2 regions of the Vibrio tritonius genome follow, and region 1 is predicted to be linked to the other one. Evidence: predicted binding sites of a transcription regulator. Region 1 holds the regulator's gene; the other holds the start of a gene.
The links. Region 1 encodes PurR, which represses purine synthesis genes. Its sites were predicted from a motif close to TNANGNAAACGTTTNCNTNA; they were not measured.

Region 1 (7,821 bases):
TTCATAGGTTTATCATTGATCATGTTTACTGCAAAACGTAAGAGTGGTTGCTTTATCGTCCTCTTCTCGTTGTGTGGGCTATTTTTGATTTCGTTTCAACCAATTTCATCCCGGCTTTTGATGCCGCTTGAGCGCCAATACACGGTGTTTTTACCTACTGACCAATCCATCGACTACGTCATGGTGCTTGGCAGTGGTCATGTTGTGGATGATCAAATCCCACCCACATCGGAGTTAAGCCGTACCGCTCTTGTGCGCCTCACTGAGGGCATTCGGATTATGCGTATGTATCCAGGTTCCAAGTTAATTTTATCTGGCTATTCTGGTGGCAGTGAATTCAGCCATGCGAGGATGCTCGCACAGGTTGCACTTGCACTTGGTGTGCCAAAATCTGAAATCATTTTACTTGAAACCGCTAAAGATACTTGGGAAGAGGCGCGCCAAGCTGCGGCCTTTGTACAGCAGAAAAAACTGGTTTTAGTTACATCTGCTTCTCATATGGAACGGGCTCTTTACGAGTTTCGCTCGGCGGGATTAAACCCGATGCCCGCACCAACTAACTTTCTGGCGCAAAAACACATCTATCAACCTTGGGAAAAATACGCGCCTAAAGCACGTTATTTGGAGCAAACGGAGCGTTATTGGTATGAAACCATGGGGCACATTTGGCAAGTACTACGTGACTGGGTGACCGGTTATGAAGCTGCACAAGGCAGCAAGCATGCCATTACTGTTGATGACCCATCTCAACAATAATCTCTATCCCCAAGCAAACTCAAGCTGTTGGTTCAGTGCGAATAACTTCGCCTGACTATCAAAACAAGAGCATGTTTGGGAACCATTGTTTAGCAAAATGCCAGCACTCAGTGCTGGCATTTTATTATTGACTGGAGTCAGCGAACAGGCCTTTAACTTCCAGCAAACATGTAACCTTCCCCATGGACCGTTACAATAATCTGCGGCGTTTTAGGGTCTAGCTCCATCTTTGAACGCAGTCGACGAATCAATACATCGATCGTCCGATCATTTGGTGCATCAACCCGATGACTGATCATATCTAAAATTGCCTCGCGACTAAGAACTTGGTGTGGATTAGAGGTTAATGCCACGAGTAATTCGTACTCTGCTTTCGTCAATTTAATAGGCTCGCCATTGAGACTTAAAGCTCGGCGTTGTATATCAAACGACCATTCTCCAAAATGGAGAAGTTGATTGCTTGAATTAGTTTCGAGTGAACCAGAACGACAATTAGATACTCGCCAAGTTAAATTTTTCACTCTCGCTAATATTTCTCTTAGCTCAAACGGTCTTGCAATATAATCATCAGCTCCCATTTCCAAGCCAATAATTCTATCTATACTGTCTTCTCTACCATTAATGAGAATAATACCGACATCTGAATGACTGCGTAATTCACGAGTTAACATAAGGCTGTCATCAAATTGAAGATTGGTTTCCATCAGCACCAAATCAATAGCCTGCTGACGTAAAACCTCCCGCATTTCTGCGCCTGTATCCGCGACAGAAATCTGGTAGCCCTCTCGTTTAAAATAATCGACCAAAGTCACTCGGGTGTCTCTGTCGCTTTCTACGACTAATAAGTGATAACTCATAGACGTCACTTTATTCCGCTAAATTAAATCCCTATTCATTCTATTCATAGATGGTCACAATTCTAGAGTACATACTTAAAACCTGATGCTTTATTGATTCAAAACAAGCTTCGATAACATTTTGCTTTATTTGAACAATCGAAATAAAAGACTTTATTTCCATTTCTCAAAATTGTAAAAATTTGACTTCTTTTTTGTCACATTGTTACTCATTTATTTTCTGAATAAGGAAATAATATTCATTTCTATTCGTTAAGTTCATTTAATAAATTTAATGATTTTTATTAAACGTAATTGTGACCAAAACCGAGGTATAGATAACTGAGAGCCAGTTTATCTATTGGCCTTTATACTTTTATACCCAAATGACCTCAAGATGCAGACTTCAGAGCTTCATCAACGAGCACAGGTCAAGCTCAATGACGGCAGGAATGGTCATTCCCTTTCAACGTCATTGGGCGCAGAGATGGGCTTGTTGATGAGCTCCCAAAGGGCGAGTTGTATTCGCTTCTATGCTACGTTACCGATTTTCTACGTAGAATAACTAGGTATTCAAATCGGTGCCTTGCCTATGAGCGAATACATTCTCGCTGAAACAGCATCTTGAGGTTACTTGGGTATATCCTCAAGATGCTAAAACTAAAGCCGCGCCTTCACATTCACGTGGTCAATTAGAGCAAATTATGCGTGCATCCTCAGTCATCTAACGAGAAACTCTGCCCTTCTTACGTAACACAATGAGAAAACGCTTGATATCAAACTAAGATGAATTTTTCATTGCGGGCAGTTCGATAGCAGTCTAAAATCGATAGCGCAAACGATAATCTATAGAAATTTTACTTAAACCGCTGTTATGAAGCGGTTTTTGTGTTTTTACTACTTTTAAGCTTCACTAACATATCGAATCAACACCTGTTGAAGTGGTCAATACTGTAAATCTTTGTCCTTGTCAGCAGATATCGATGGGAACAACCAATGGCGACTATAAAAGATGTTGCACGCATTGCTGGCGTGTCAACCACCACTGTATCACACGTAATTAACAAAACCCGTTTCGTAGCCGAAGCAACACAAGAGAAAGTGTTGGCAGCGGTAAAAGAGCTCAACTATGCCCCTAGCGCGGTCGCTCGTAGTTTGAAATGCAACACGACTCGCACGATTGGTATGTTGGTGACTCAATCAACTAACCAGTTTTTCTCTGAAGTCATTGATGGTGTGGAAAGCTACTGCTATCGCCAAGGTTATACACTGATCTTGTGTAATACTGGCGGTATTTATGAAAAACAACGCGACTATGTTCGCATGCTGGCAGAAAAGCGCGTTGATGGCATTTTGGTGATGTGTTCAGACATGACTCCAGAACTAATGGAAATGCTCGAAGGTCACTCAGACATTCCAAAAGTCATTATGGACTGGGGTCTTGAGGATTCTCAAGCCGACACCATTATGGATAACTCAGAAGAAGGTGGCTACATTGCCACTAAACACCTCATCGATAATGGTCACAAAGACATCGCGTGTTTAAGCGGTCATTTTTCTAAAATGGCGTGTAGAGAACGCATTGTTGGTTTTCGTCGGGCAATGGCAGAAGCCAACCTGCCCGTCAATGAAGATTGGATTTTGGAAGGCAACTTCGAATGTGATACAGCCGTGCTCGCTGCAGATAAAATTCTTGCGATGGATCACAAACCAACCGCGGTATTCTGTTTTAACGACACCATGGCACTGGGTTTAATGAGTCGATTACAACAAAAAGGCGTGAAAGTGCCTGATGATATTTCTGTCGTAGGTTACGATAATATCGAGCTTTCTGAGTATTTCTCTCCACCACTGACGACCATTCACCAACCAAAACGTCGTGTGGGTAAAAATGCCTTTGAGATCCTACTAGAAAGGATCAAAAACAAAGCACATGATCGTCGCATTTTTGAGATGCACCCTGAACTTGTCGCACGAAATACCGTAAAAAAACTTTAATATCATAGTGTTACATTATATTTTCACTTTTGAGACACAATCTTATTGATGAAAATGTCGGTTATTAAAAATACAGTGATTTTTTGGACCGACATCACATTAGGCGAATTTTTTTGTGATTTATATTCAAGTTTAAGATTACTCTAGTGAACGAAATGTCACGTACAGGGCAAACCATCTGAAAAGGTGGGACGCAAAGCCTCCGGCCTAAACCCTTAGATGGTATTTTCTGGCTCTGGGTAGGTAGCGGGGTTACCGATGGCAAAAATGCATATAAGACGTTAACTTCTTACTGACACAATCTTTGCATTCTTTTGCTACATTCTCGGACCTGATTTTGGTGGCGTATTGTTAATACACCGAGACTAAAGGCATGGATAAACCAATATTAAAAGACTCAATGCGTCTGTTTGAAAACTTAGGACGCGTAAAATCTCGTTCAATGTTCGGCGGATTTGGAATTTTTGTTGACGACACAATGTTTGCATTGGTTGTTAATGACAAACTTCACATCCGAGCAGATGATAATTGTTCAGAAAAATACAAGCAGCAAGGCTTAGAACCTTACGTTTACAAAAAACGTGGTTTCCCAGTGGTTACTAAATACTTTGCTCTTCCAGACAACTTCTGGGAAGCCCCAGAAAAAATCCTGAAAGAAGCAAAAGAAGCTTTGGTTATTGCTAAGCAAGAGCGTAAAACTCAAGCTCAAGCAAAACCTAACCGATTGAAAGACTTACCTAATTTACGTCTAGCAACAGAACGTATGTTGCGTAAAGCAGGTATCGAATCGGTTGAAGAGCTTCATGAGAAAGGCTCTGTAGAAGCGTATAAAGCGATACAGCAGACTCACTCTAATGATGTAAGCATTGAACTTCTTTGGGCTCTAGAAGGCGCAATTGAAGGGAAGCATTGGTCAGTGATTCCTCAGAATCGCCGCGATGAGTTAATGCAACGCTTGTAGAAGATTAGCTAGTAAGAGTAACGAAAGCACTCACTTTAGTGGGTGCTTTTTTTTGCCTGTCATAAAAGTAGGCATTTTTTCGTCCATCAGTAGGACAACATTAGTCCGCATTCCATTTCAGCATTTTCTTAATGACAAATCACGTTACTATAGTGGTGCCCCCAAAATCCGAGACATAGTAATAACTGTACTGCGAGCCCAACTTCACATCCATATGCGTTGTTTGGTTTGGTGAACACTGACTATTTCATCATTAATTTTTCATTCATCATTAAAATGGAGTGACAATAGAAAAGCAGTGATTTAGTCATACCCAAGTCATCTCAAGATGCTGTTTTAGCGAATTGGTGATGGGTATATTTGTCGTTTAGTTTTGAATCTCACATATGTGTGATGTGCCAGCCTGAATTAGGTCATCACGCATGTGCTTAGGCGATGTAAGATAAGTCTAGGCCGATGAGAGGATATGTGATTACATCCATGAGACAACACCGCCGTACTCTGTTGTCTCATATACCCAAGTAACCTCAAGATGCTGTTTCAGCGAGAATGTATTCGCTCATAGGCAAGGCACCGATTTGAATACCTAGTTATTCTACGTAGAAAATCGGTAACGCAGCATAGGAGCGAATACAACTCGCCCGTTGGGAGCTCATCAACAAGCCCATTTCTGCGCCCAATGACGTTGAAAGGGAATGATCATTCCTGCCGTCATTGAGCTTGACCTGTGCTCGTTGATGAAGCTCTGAAGTCTGCATCTTGAGGTCATTTGGGTATAGATGGCGATAACTTACTGACTAACAGCGCTATTAATTCAAGCAACCCTGAATAAAACGAATTGAGTGATGATTAAATCGCTCTGCCTGTTCGATGTTACAAACATGACCACAATTGGTAAGTTCAATCAGTTGACTCTTTTGATGTATCATCACGATCTCTCTAACCTGCGACAAGAAAAGATAATCCCTATCCCCCATAAGATAGAGTGTAGGAATGGACTCATCTTTCTCACGAAAGTAACGCATAAAAGGGTTCACTTCTGCAGTGAGCCGATACCAGCGTTTAAACTCTTTTTGACACAACTTCTTCGCTTCACGAACAAAAAGATGGCGTGACTCTTTCTGTAAACGACTCGGCATAACGATGTAGGCAAAGAGCCGATAGAGCCACATATAGGGTATAAGATGCTTTGACCAGCGGCCTAGGGTGACTAATAACTGAGAACGAAGGTCAAAACGAATTACCGCCCCACCTAATACCATGGATTGCACAACATCTGGCGCAAGCTCTGAGGTTTTTCGGACGATAATGGTTCCCAGAGACATGGCAACAAAATGTGCTTTGGGTATCTGACAATGATGCAAGACATTGAGCACGTCTTGAGCAACGGCATCAAAAGTATAAGGATGCGTTATCCACTCTTTGACTAATTGGCTTGATTGACCATGACCACGTAAATCGATGAGCAGTAAATTGAAATGGCGTTTATAGGCCTTGATTTGCTTAAACCACAATGATGAACTGCCACCAGCACCATGCACAAACACCACCCATTGTGAGCTATTAGGATGAGGATAAACCTTATGATAAAGAAGATGATGGGTCATGTAGCGCTCTACTGTGGTCAAATCGGCGCTAGCCTACCATAAACAGGGATGATGCCAAACAGAGATTCATTCGCTTTGTGCGCTGTTACATTGAACTTTTTCTCAACGTAACAGCATCAGCAACAAAGTAACAAAAAAGCCATATAAAACACGTTATATGGCTTTATACCCAAGTAACCTCAAGATGCGGTTTCAGCGAGAATGTATTCGCTCATAGGCAAGGCACCGATTTGAATACCTAGTTATTCTACGTAGAAAATCGGTAACGCAGCATAGGAGCGAATACAACTCGCCCTTTGGGAGCTCATCAACAAGCCCATCTCTGCGCCCAATGACGTTGAAAGGGAATGACCATTCCTGCCGTCATTGAGCTTAACCTGTGCTCGTTGATGAAGCTCTGAAGTCTGCATCTTGAGGTCATTTGGGTATATATACTCAGGTTGAAAGGGAATTGCCCTTTCTTTCGCTATTGAGCTTGACCTGTATTTATTGATGCCGCTCTAAATCCTGCCTTAAGAGGTCATTATGATACGGTTGTCAGACAACAAACGAACTTAGGCAAAGACGGCCAATCGATACATTTTGGTGTATTCCAACGCAGACTCATGCCAACTGAAGTCTTTCCCCATCGCTCTTTGCTGAACAGCAAGAAATTCGTCTGGATTTTGCAGGTAGAACAGTAAAGCGCGTTGCATAGTAATCAGCAAAGCTTGTGCAGAAGGCTCTAAAAAGCCAAATCCGGTTGCTTCTTGCGGATACTTGTCATAATCCATGACAGTGTCTTTCAAGCCCCCCACTTCCCTTACAATTGGCAATGTACCATAAGCCATGCTGTAGATCTGGTTTAAACCACACGCTTCAAACTCAGACGGCATTAAGAAGAAATCCGAACCCGCCTCAACCCAGTGCGCGAGCTTATTATCGTAGGCCTCAACAAAAGCAAATTTATCAGGGTAAGCTGCCATTAATGAATGCAAACGGCTCGCCACTTCTGGTTCACCGGTTCCGACTATTACCAATTGCACATCGTTACGTAAGAACAGTTCAATAATAGGCAGTAAGTAGTGAAAACCTTTTTGGTGCGTTAAACGACACACCATGCCAAACATGGGTAATTCTTTAACCGGTAACCCCAGTTCTTTCTGCAACGCATGCTTACTTGCCTTTTTACCTTGGCGTAGAGAATCCGCCTCAGCACTATAATTCACTGGCAAGTAGTGATCGGTTTTCGGATCCCATTCACTATAGTCACAACCGTTAACTATGCCGTGTAAATCACGGGCACGCCTTACAAAGTCATCCACCAACCCATGAGAACCTAATGGTGTAAGCAGCTCACACGCATAGTTAGGGCTAACGGCGTTAATCTTATCTGCGTATGCAATGCCCGCACGCAGCATACTCACGTGATCAACGCCATACCGGAGAAACTCCATTCCCGTAAGATTGAGTTCAGGTACTACCTCTAGCTCATGATAAGAAAAAATCCCTTTAAAAATGGCGTTATGTACCGTGAGAACGCTTTTCACGCCTTCAAAAAAACCGTCATAACGATAACGAGTCTTCAGTAAGAAAGGGATTAATCCGGTATGCCAATCGTTGGCATGTATGATGTCCGGATGAATATCAAGTTTGGGTAACACATCCAAACATGCGGCGGAGA
Region 2 (7,821 bases), 1.6 Mb from region 1:
CAAATCCAGAGCGTTTTGTATAATTAATTCATTGTGTTAGTTGGAATGTCATGATGAAAAAAGAATACGAACGTCTTGTCACTACTGCTGCATGGCTTGCAACCTGCGTTGCCAGTTTGTTGCTAGTGGTGAAACTGGTGATTTGGTGGTTAACTGGCTCGGTCAGTTTATTAGCCTCACTTATCGACTCGATGATCGACATTGCTGCCTCGATTGTGAATCTAGTGGTACTAAAATATTCACTACAGCCAGCAGATAAAGAGCATACCTTTGGGCATGGCAAGGCGGAATCATTGGCGGCTTTAGCCCAGGCCATGTTTATTTCTGGATCTGCGGTGTTTTTGATTTTGAACGGTATTGATCGTTACTTCCGGCCTCAGGCATTGCATGCTCCTGAATTGGGTGTTTATGTTAGCTTATTCGCGATCGTCATCACTCTAATGTTGGTGATGTTCCAAAGGCATGTGGTCAAAAAAACCGGTAGCCAAGCCATTGCTGCTGATTCGTTGCATTATCAAACTGACCTTTATATGAACATTGCGATTACCATCGCATTAGGATTAAGTTGGTTTGGGTTTACGCAAGCGGATGCCATTTTTGCGGTTGGTATCGGGATCTATATTCTCTACAGCGCTGTGCGAATGGTGCATGATGCGATTCAAACCTTACTTGATCGCTCACTTCCTGAAGAAGAAAATCAACAAATCCTTGAAATTGCCATGTCAGTAAAAGGCATTATGGGGGTGCATCAACTTCGCACCCGAATGTCTGGACCTATCCGCTTTATTCAGCTCCACCTTGAATTGGAAGATAAGATGCCACTTATTGATGCGCACAATCTTTCTGATATGGTAGAAGCCAAGTTGCGTAAGGCGTTTCCTGGTGCGGATGTGTTAATTCACCAAGATCCTTATTCGGTGATTTTTGGACCAGAAAGAAAGCAAAAAGCTCAAAGTCCGTATGAGGTTTAGCCGGGCATCTTACACAATACAACGACTATTCTGACATGAATCAACACAACACGATGATGAGAGTGGCATACTCTTACTCATTAAGAAAACTTGCCGTAAATAAGTAAATAACGGTAGTAATCCTGTTTAGTACAGGTAACATACAACAACAATAAAAAGATTTTGCTAAGGGGTAACTTGTTGTCTCTTGGCGTAAAAATAGATGAATGGGTTCCCAAAATATAGAGGGTGAGCATGATTAAAAAGATCGGGGTTTTGACCAGCGGCGGTGACGCACCTGGCATGAATGCTGCGATACGCGGCGTGGTTCGTACAGCTCTTGGTGCAGACCTAGAAGTGTATGGTATCTATGATGGTTATTTAGGTCTTTATGAAGACCGCATTGAAAAACTTGATCGTTCAAGTGTTTCTGATGTGATTAACCGTGGTGGTACTTTCCTAGGCTCTGCTCGTTTCCCAGAATTTAAAGAAGAAGCCGTTCGTGCAAAAGCGATCGATAACCTGAAAAAACACGGTATCGATGCGTTAGTGGTTATCGGCGGTGACGGTTCTTACATGGGTGCTAAAAAACTGACTGAAATGGGTTACCCTTGTATTGGTCTTCCTGGCACTATCGACAATGATATCGCCGGTACTGATTACACCATCGGTTACTACACCGCACTGAATACTGTTATCGAAGCGATTGACCGTCTACGTGACACGTCTTCTTCACACCAACGTATCTCAATCGTAGAAATCATGGGTCGTCACTGTGGTGATTTGACCTTAATGGCGGCTGTTGCAGGTGGCTGTGAATACATTATTTCTCCTGAAACTGGATTGAATAAAGAACAGCTAATTTCTAACCTTCAAGATGGTATTAAGAAAGGTAAGAAACACGCTATTATCGCGCTGACTGAGTTAATGATGGATGCCAATAAATTGGCAAAAGAGATCGAAACGGCGACAGGTCGTGAAACTCGCGCTACTGTTTTAGGTCACATCCAACGTGGTGGTGTACCTACAGCATTTGACCGTGTACTTGCTTCTCGCATGGGTAACTATGCTGTGCACCTTCTTCTTGAAGGTCAAGGCGGTCGTTGTGTTGGTATCCAACAAGAGCAACTGGTTCATCACGACATTATCGATGCGATTGAAAATATGCGTCGTCCAGTGCGTAAAGATCTCTACAAAGTTGCTGAAGAGTTGTTCTAAGCATCTCTTGTTGATGGACAAAAAAAGACCGCGAATATCGCGGTCTTTTTGTATCTTTCTTGTCAGGCTTAACGCAAGTTTGATTTACAGAATAATATCACGTACATCTGCGTCTTTACGTTCCAAGTAGTGAATTGACTTGATACGGCGAATCGTACGGCAACGACCACGAATCAGCAGTGTTTCGGTGGTTGCGATATTACCTTTGCGAGTAATTCCGTCTAGCAAATCGCCTTTGGTGATTCCGGTTGCAGCAAAAATGACATTATCACTACGTACCATATCTTCAAGTTTAAGTACCTTATTCGCTTCCACGCCCATTTCTGCGCAGCGTTTTAACTCTTTAGCACCCCAGATACGATTATCTTCGGTTTCACCTTTCACTTCGTGACGTGGCAGTAAGCGACCTTGCATATCACCATCGAGAGCACGAATCACTGCAGCTGATACTACGCCTTCCGGTGCGCCACCAATGCAATACATCATGTCTACTTCGCTATCTGGCATACACGTCAGGATTGATGCAGCAACGTCACCATCTGGCACCGCAAACACTCGCACCCCCATTTTTTGCATTTCTGCTATCACATTATCGTGACGAGGTTTAGCAAGAGTGATCACAACCAATTCAGATAAGGTTTTGCCCAGTGCAGTTGCCACGTTAGTTAGGTTTTCTTCTAGTGGTTTATTGAGATCAATACAACCTTTTGCTTCAGGGCCTACAACCAATTTTTCCATGTACATGTCAGGCGCTTTAAGGAAACTGCCTTTTTCACCAGCGGCTAATACCGCTAGCGCATTAGATTGCCCCATTGCGGTCATTCGAGTGCCTTCGATGGGATCTACCGCGATATCGACGGCATCACCACCGATACCTACTTCTTCTCCAATATACAACATAGGCGCTTCATCAATTTCGCCTTCGCCGATGACAATTTCACCCGCAATTTCAGTTTTGTTAAGTAAGGTGCGCATTACTTCCACTGCCGCACCGTCTGCTGCATTTTTATCTCCACGACCAAGCCATTTATATCCTGCTAATGCAGCACCTTCGGTGACTCGAGAAAAAGCCATTGCCAATTCGCGTTTCATGTCTACTCCAAACCAAAAATTACGGGACAATTTATCGGCGAATTCTAACATATTAATGGGGAAACGTTTGCTGTTTGCTCGATACGAGGTTTGCACTCGATCAAAAGTGAGTCGGAAATCTTTGATGTGGTTGAAAAATAATCGTCCAAAACTGAGTTGATGCAGATTAAGTAAACTTGGTGTCAATTTGCGCCTTTTTTTTAACCGAATAATGCAAAATCTCGAATATAGAGAGTGTCTATCTGCGTTTGGCTGAGTAGAATGGGGGAAATTTGGTGACAGACGGTGTCACGCCAACCGAATACGTAAGGGTAAGCAACATGTCTTTTGAAGTACTAGAGCAACTGGAAGCAAAAATTCAAACTGCGGTAGACACTATCGCATTGCTACAAATGGAAGTTGAAGAGCTAAAAGATGACAAACAGAAGCTTGAACAAGAGACTTCTGAACTGAAAGCCAATTGCGAAGCGATGGAGCAAAGAGCGGAGCAAGTACAAAAAGAACACGAAGCATGGCAAGAGCGCATTCGTAGCCTGCTAGGTAAAATGGAAGACGTAGAATAAGTTCGTTTTCATACTTGAATAAGAAAAAAGCGCTGATGGTCGACATCAGCGCTTTTTGTTTGTGTGAGCGGTTTTAAATACGGTTGACGCGCCATTATTTCTCGAGATCTGGACGAATTCCTAAAGTATGACAAAGTGCGTAAGTCATCTCGGCGCGGTTAAGTGTGTAGAAGTGGAAATCTTTTACACCTTCGCGGCTAAGGATGCGTACCATATCAATTGCTTGGCTTGCTCCAACAAGTTGGCGAGTGGTTGGGTCATCATCCAAACCTTCAAATTGTTTTGCCATCCAACTTGGGACTTTGACATTGTTTTGAGCGGCAAAACGTGATGCTTGCTTGAAGTTGGAAACAGGTAAAATGCCGGGAACAATTTCAACATCAATACCAGCGGATAGACAACGATCGCGAAAACGCAGGTAGCTTTCGACATCAAAGAAGAACTGGGTGATAGCGCGGTTGGCACCTGCATCCACTTTTCGACGTAAATTTAATAGATCAGCTTGAGCGCTTTTTGCTTCAGGATGCACCTCAGGAAAAGCGGCAACCGAAATGTCGAAGTCATGACGAGATTTTAGGAGCTCGACTAAATCAGATGCATACATGTTAGGGTGGTCACTGCCCGCAGGAATATCTCCTCGTAACGCCACGATATTATGAATATCGTTATTCCAATAGTCGTCCGCGATTTGAATAAGTTCATCGCGAGTCGCATCAATGCAAGTTAGGTGTGGCGCTGAGACAAGGCCGGTTTTATCTTTGATTTCTTTGATGATCGAGTGGGTGCGATCACGTTCACCAGAGTTTGCCCCATAGGTCACAGAAACAAATTGAGGGCGCAGTGTTTTTAGACGGTGCACAGAGTTCCACAATGTCTCTTCCATTTTTTCGCTACTTGGCGGAAAAAACTCAAACGAAACATTAATGTTATCCGATAGCTCTGCAATATTTTGATTCAGAGCATCAATGTGGCTGGCATGCGTGTATCCCATAATTTTCTCCCTGTGACCTGTCGCCACAATATAAAACTATCCGCTCAATTTTATCGACGTTTAGACGTCTATATGTCCAAATGATGTGATCAATTGCTCTTAAAGTCAACAGCGTAAAGATGAATGTTTTTCATTTTCTGGATGAAAAAACATCATAATAACCATAATTAATGTAGCAGTATTAAGTGAGGAAGGGATAAAAAAGAGGTCGTTCTGCGTCAGTGTTTCAGAATAGCGAAAAGAAAAAGCCTGCAGTGATGCAGGCTTTATGGGTTTTATAAAAAGCTAGATAATCGGTTTAAATCGGACTGAATAGCTCCAGCTGTCACTTCACGACCAGCCCCGGGACCACGAATGACCAATGGATTATCTTTGTACCATTTACTTTCAATGGCAAAAATATTATCGCATGGCAGTAAGTTTGCCAGTGGATGTTCTTTCTCGAGGGCTTCAACCCCAACGGTTGCTTTGCCATTTTTCTCAAGTCTAGCAACGTAACGTAACACTTTGCCTTCGCGCTGTGCTTTGGTTAAGCGCTCAGCTAAGCGTTGGTTTAGTAAATCGCTTTGGTCGAGAAAATCATCTAAAGGAAGCTTTGCCAACTCTGCAGGAACCAAGGATTCAACTTTTACAGTCTCTGGTTCAATATCGAGGCCGGATTCACGGGCTAAGATAACCAGTTTACGCATCACGTCTGAGCCATCGAGATCATTACGCGGATCTGGTTCGGTTAGGCCCTGTTGCCAGGCAAGGTCAACTAATTCACTGAATGGTACAGACCCATCGTATTGTTGGAATAACCAAGAAAGCGTGCCTGAGAAAATTCCAGAGAGTGCGACGATTTCATCGCCACTTTCACGTAAATCACGAACCGTATGATTAATCGGTAATCCCGCACCAACCGTTGCGTTATAGAGCCAGTGACGGCTAATTTTAGTAAACGCTTCTTGTACTTGGTTGTAGTAGTCACTTGGCGCAGAACCTGCCACTTTATTTGCAGATATAAGGTGCATGCCTTGTTCAGCAAAGTCGAGATATTGAAGTGCTAAAGTTTCACTGGCGGTAACATCAAGGATGATGACATCGTCGTAAGTTTCAAGACTACTTAAACGTTTTACCCACTCGTTATCGTTATTGGTGATAGCTTCGGTTTGATAGTTAGCTAACACTGTATTGGCATCAAGCCCCTGTTCATTGAACAAGTAAGTGGAGCTATCGACAACTGCAACCAATTCAAATGCCATACCACGACGTTTTTCTAGTTCTTCTTTTTCTTTGGCAAACAGTTTGAGCCAACTGGAACCAATATTACCTTTACCACATAGAGCAAGAGCAATGCGCTTATGGGCTTGGAACAGTTGGGTGTGTATGCGGTTCACTAGATCACTAAGGTCTGTTTGACGTAGCACTGCAACAAGGCTTAAACCTGAATCGGTTTCCGAGATGAACTCAATAGGTTCACCTTTAATTTGTTGATAAAAGCCGAAGCAGTGATTGGCATTGGTACTTGCACCTGCTCCAACGGCAGCCACGAGGCTGAATCCTTCTTTAAGCTTCAAATCGGCTTCAATTGGACGGTCTTGCAAATAGCTTAGCGCGCCTGAGACAATTTCAGCTGTGTAGGCAAGGCGTAATTGATATTGGTCAGCTTGTGCTTCGAAAGCTAATGGCTCCAACTGAGCTCGTTTGAGGCGCTCCAAGATGTCATTTTTTATCCGTTCAAACGGATGACTTTGGGCAAATGTCAGTTCAATCAGAAGTACGTCGTCGAGAGAGGTGATGATTTTTGCACCTCGGCCCGAAGCTAAAATCCGCTCAATACGAGTAGAGCCTGATTCTGGCTGATGACTACAGCGTAAGTGAAGCTCAGTAGTACTTTGCGCGACCGGTTGTAATGTGCGGCTATGTAATACTGGTGCTGCAAGGCGTGCTAATTCGTTAGCCTCATCTAAACGTAGTAAAGGCAACAAACAAGCATCGGAGACAATACGTGGGTCGGCACTGTAGACCCCAGCAACATCACTCCAAATAGTCACTTTCGCTACATCCGATAATGCACCAATTATCGTAGCTGAGTAGTCTGAACCATTACGACCTAATAATACCGTCTCTCCTGACACACTCTGAGCCATAAAGCCGGTAATGATAAGGCGCTGATTGCTATGTTGAGTTAGAACAGTTTGCAGTAACGGATACGAAGCTGCGCGGTCGACTTCTGGCTGAGTGCCAGATTCAGCGCGCAAGAAAGAACGCGCATCAATCGCAGCTGCCGGCATATCATGTTGATTTAATAGTGCCGCTAGCAAGCGAGATGACCATACTTCACCATGACCTAAAATGTCTGCACGCTGCGCGGAGCTTATTGGGGCTGAGATTTCTCCCAGCTCGCTGATTTCCGCGGCAAGCTCAGTCAGTAAAGCATCAGCTTGTTCGGCTTCTAAAAGGCCCGTGATGAGTTCGGTTTGGTACTGACGGAGTGATTGCAGCGTTTCATGAGCCACGCGACCGTCTTTACTTAGTGCATCAACAAAAGTAATCAGGCGGTTTGTGGTTTTGCCTGCCGCAGAGACAACAACTAAGTCATTGTCTTTTGAATATTCCTTTAAAATATGAGCAACACGCTGATAGCATTCAGCGTCCGCCAGGCTACTACCACCAAATTTATGCAACTGGCGTTGTGTAGTCATTAACAAATCTCCTTAGCCTTGTTGAAAGCTTGGCCCAAATCGGCGATCAAGTCTTCTGCATCTTCTAAACCAACTGAAACACGTAACAGCAACTGAGATACGCCCGCTTCTGCTAACGCTTTTTCTCCCATAGCTCGGTGAGTCATGGTGGCTGGGTGACAAATTAAGCTTTCAACTCCGCCGAGTGATTCGGCTAAAGAGAAAAGTTGCAGTGAGCTGACGAATACTTTGAGTTGTTCATAGCTGCCGTTAAGCTCAAAACTTAGCATAGAGCCAAAGCCAGATTGTTGTTTCTTGGCAATATCGTGACCTGGGTGGTC

Region 2: the regulator PurR is predicted to act here: its motif matches at 3,316-3,335, upstream of glpX (class II fructose-bisphosphatase).

What each region holds. Positions count from the first base shown of each region.
Region 1 is NZ_AP014635.1:1,352,694-1,360,514, reverse strand. Features, by position in the region: gene elyC (envelope biogenesis factor ElyC) at 1-756, shown strand, start outside; gene torR (two-component system response regulator TorR) at 909-1,613, opposite strand; gene JCM16456_RS23600 (hypothetical protein) at 1,990-2,157, shown strand; gene purR (HTH-type transcriptional repressor PurR) at 2,589-3,590, shown strand; cyclic di-GMP riboswitch class I at 3,749-3,850, shown strand; gene JCM16456_RS06125 (TfoX/Sxy family DNA transformation protein) at 3,964-4,551, shown strand; gene JCM16456_RS23595 (hypothetical protein) at 5,142-5,309, opposite strand; gene JCM16456_RS06120 (alpha/beta fold hydrolase) at 5,361-6,158, opposite strand; gene JCM16456_RS23590 (hypothetical protein) at 6,401-6,568, opposite strand; gene glgA (glycogen synthase GlgA) at 6,713-7,821, opposite strand, start outside.
Region 2 is NZ_AP014635.1:3,207,852-3,215,672, reverse strand. Features, by position in the region: gene fieF (CDF family cation-efflux transporter FieF) at 54-971, shown strand; gene pfkA (6-phosphofructokinase) at 1,206-2,168, shown strand; gene glpX (class II fructose-bisphosphatase) at 2,253-3,260, opposite strand; gene zapB (cell division protein ZapB) at 3,581-3,823, shown strand; gene metF (methylenetetrahydrofolate reductase) at 3,918-4,814, opposite strand; gene JCM16456_RS14290 (bifunctional aspartate kinase/homoserine dehydrogenase II) at 5,090-7,501, opposite strand; gene JCM16456_RS14285 (O-succinylhomoserine (thiol)-lyase) at 7,501-7,821, opposite strand, start outside.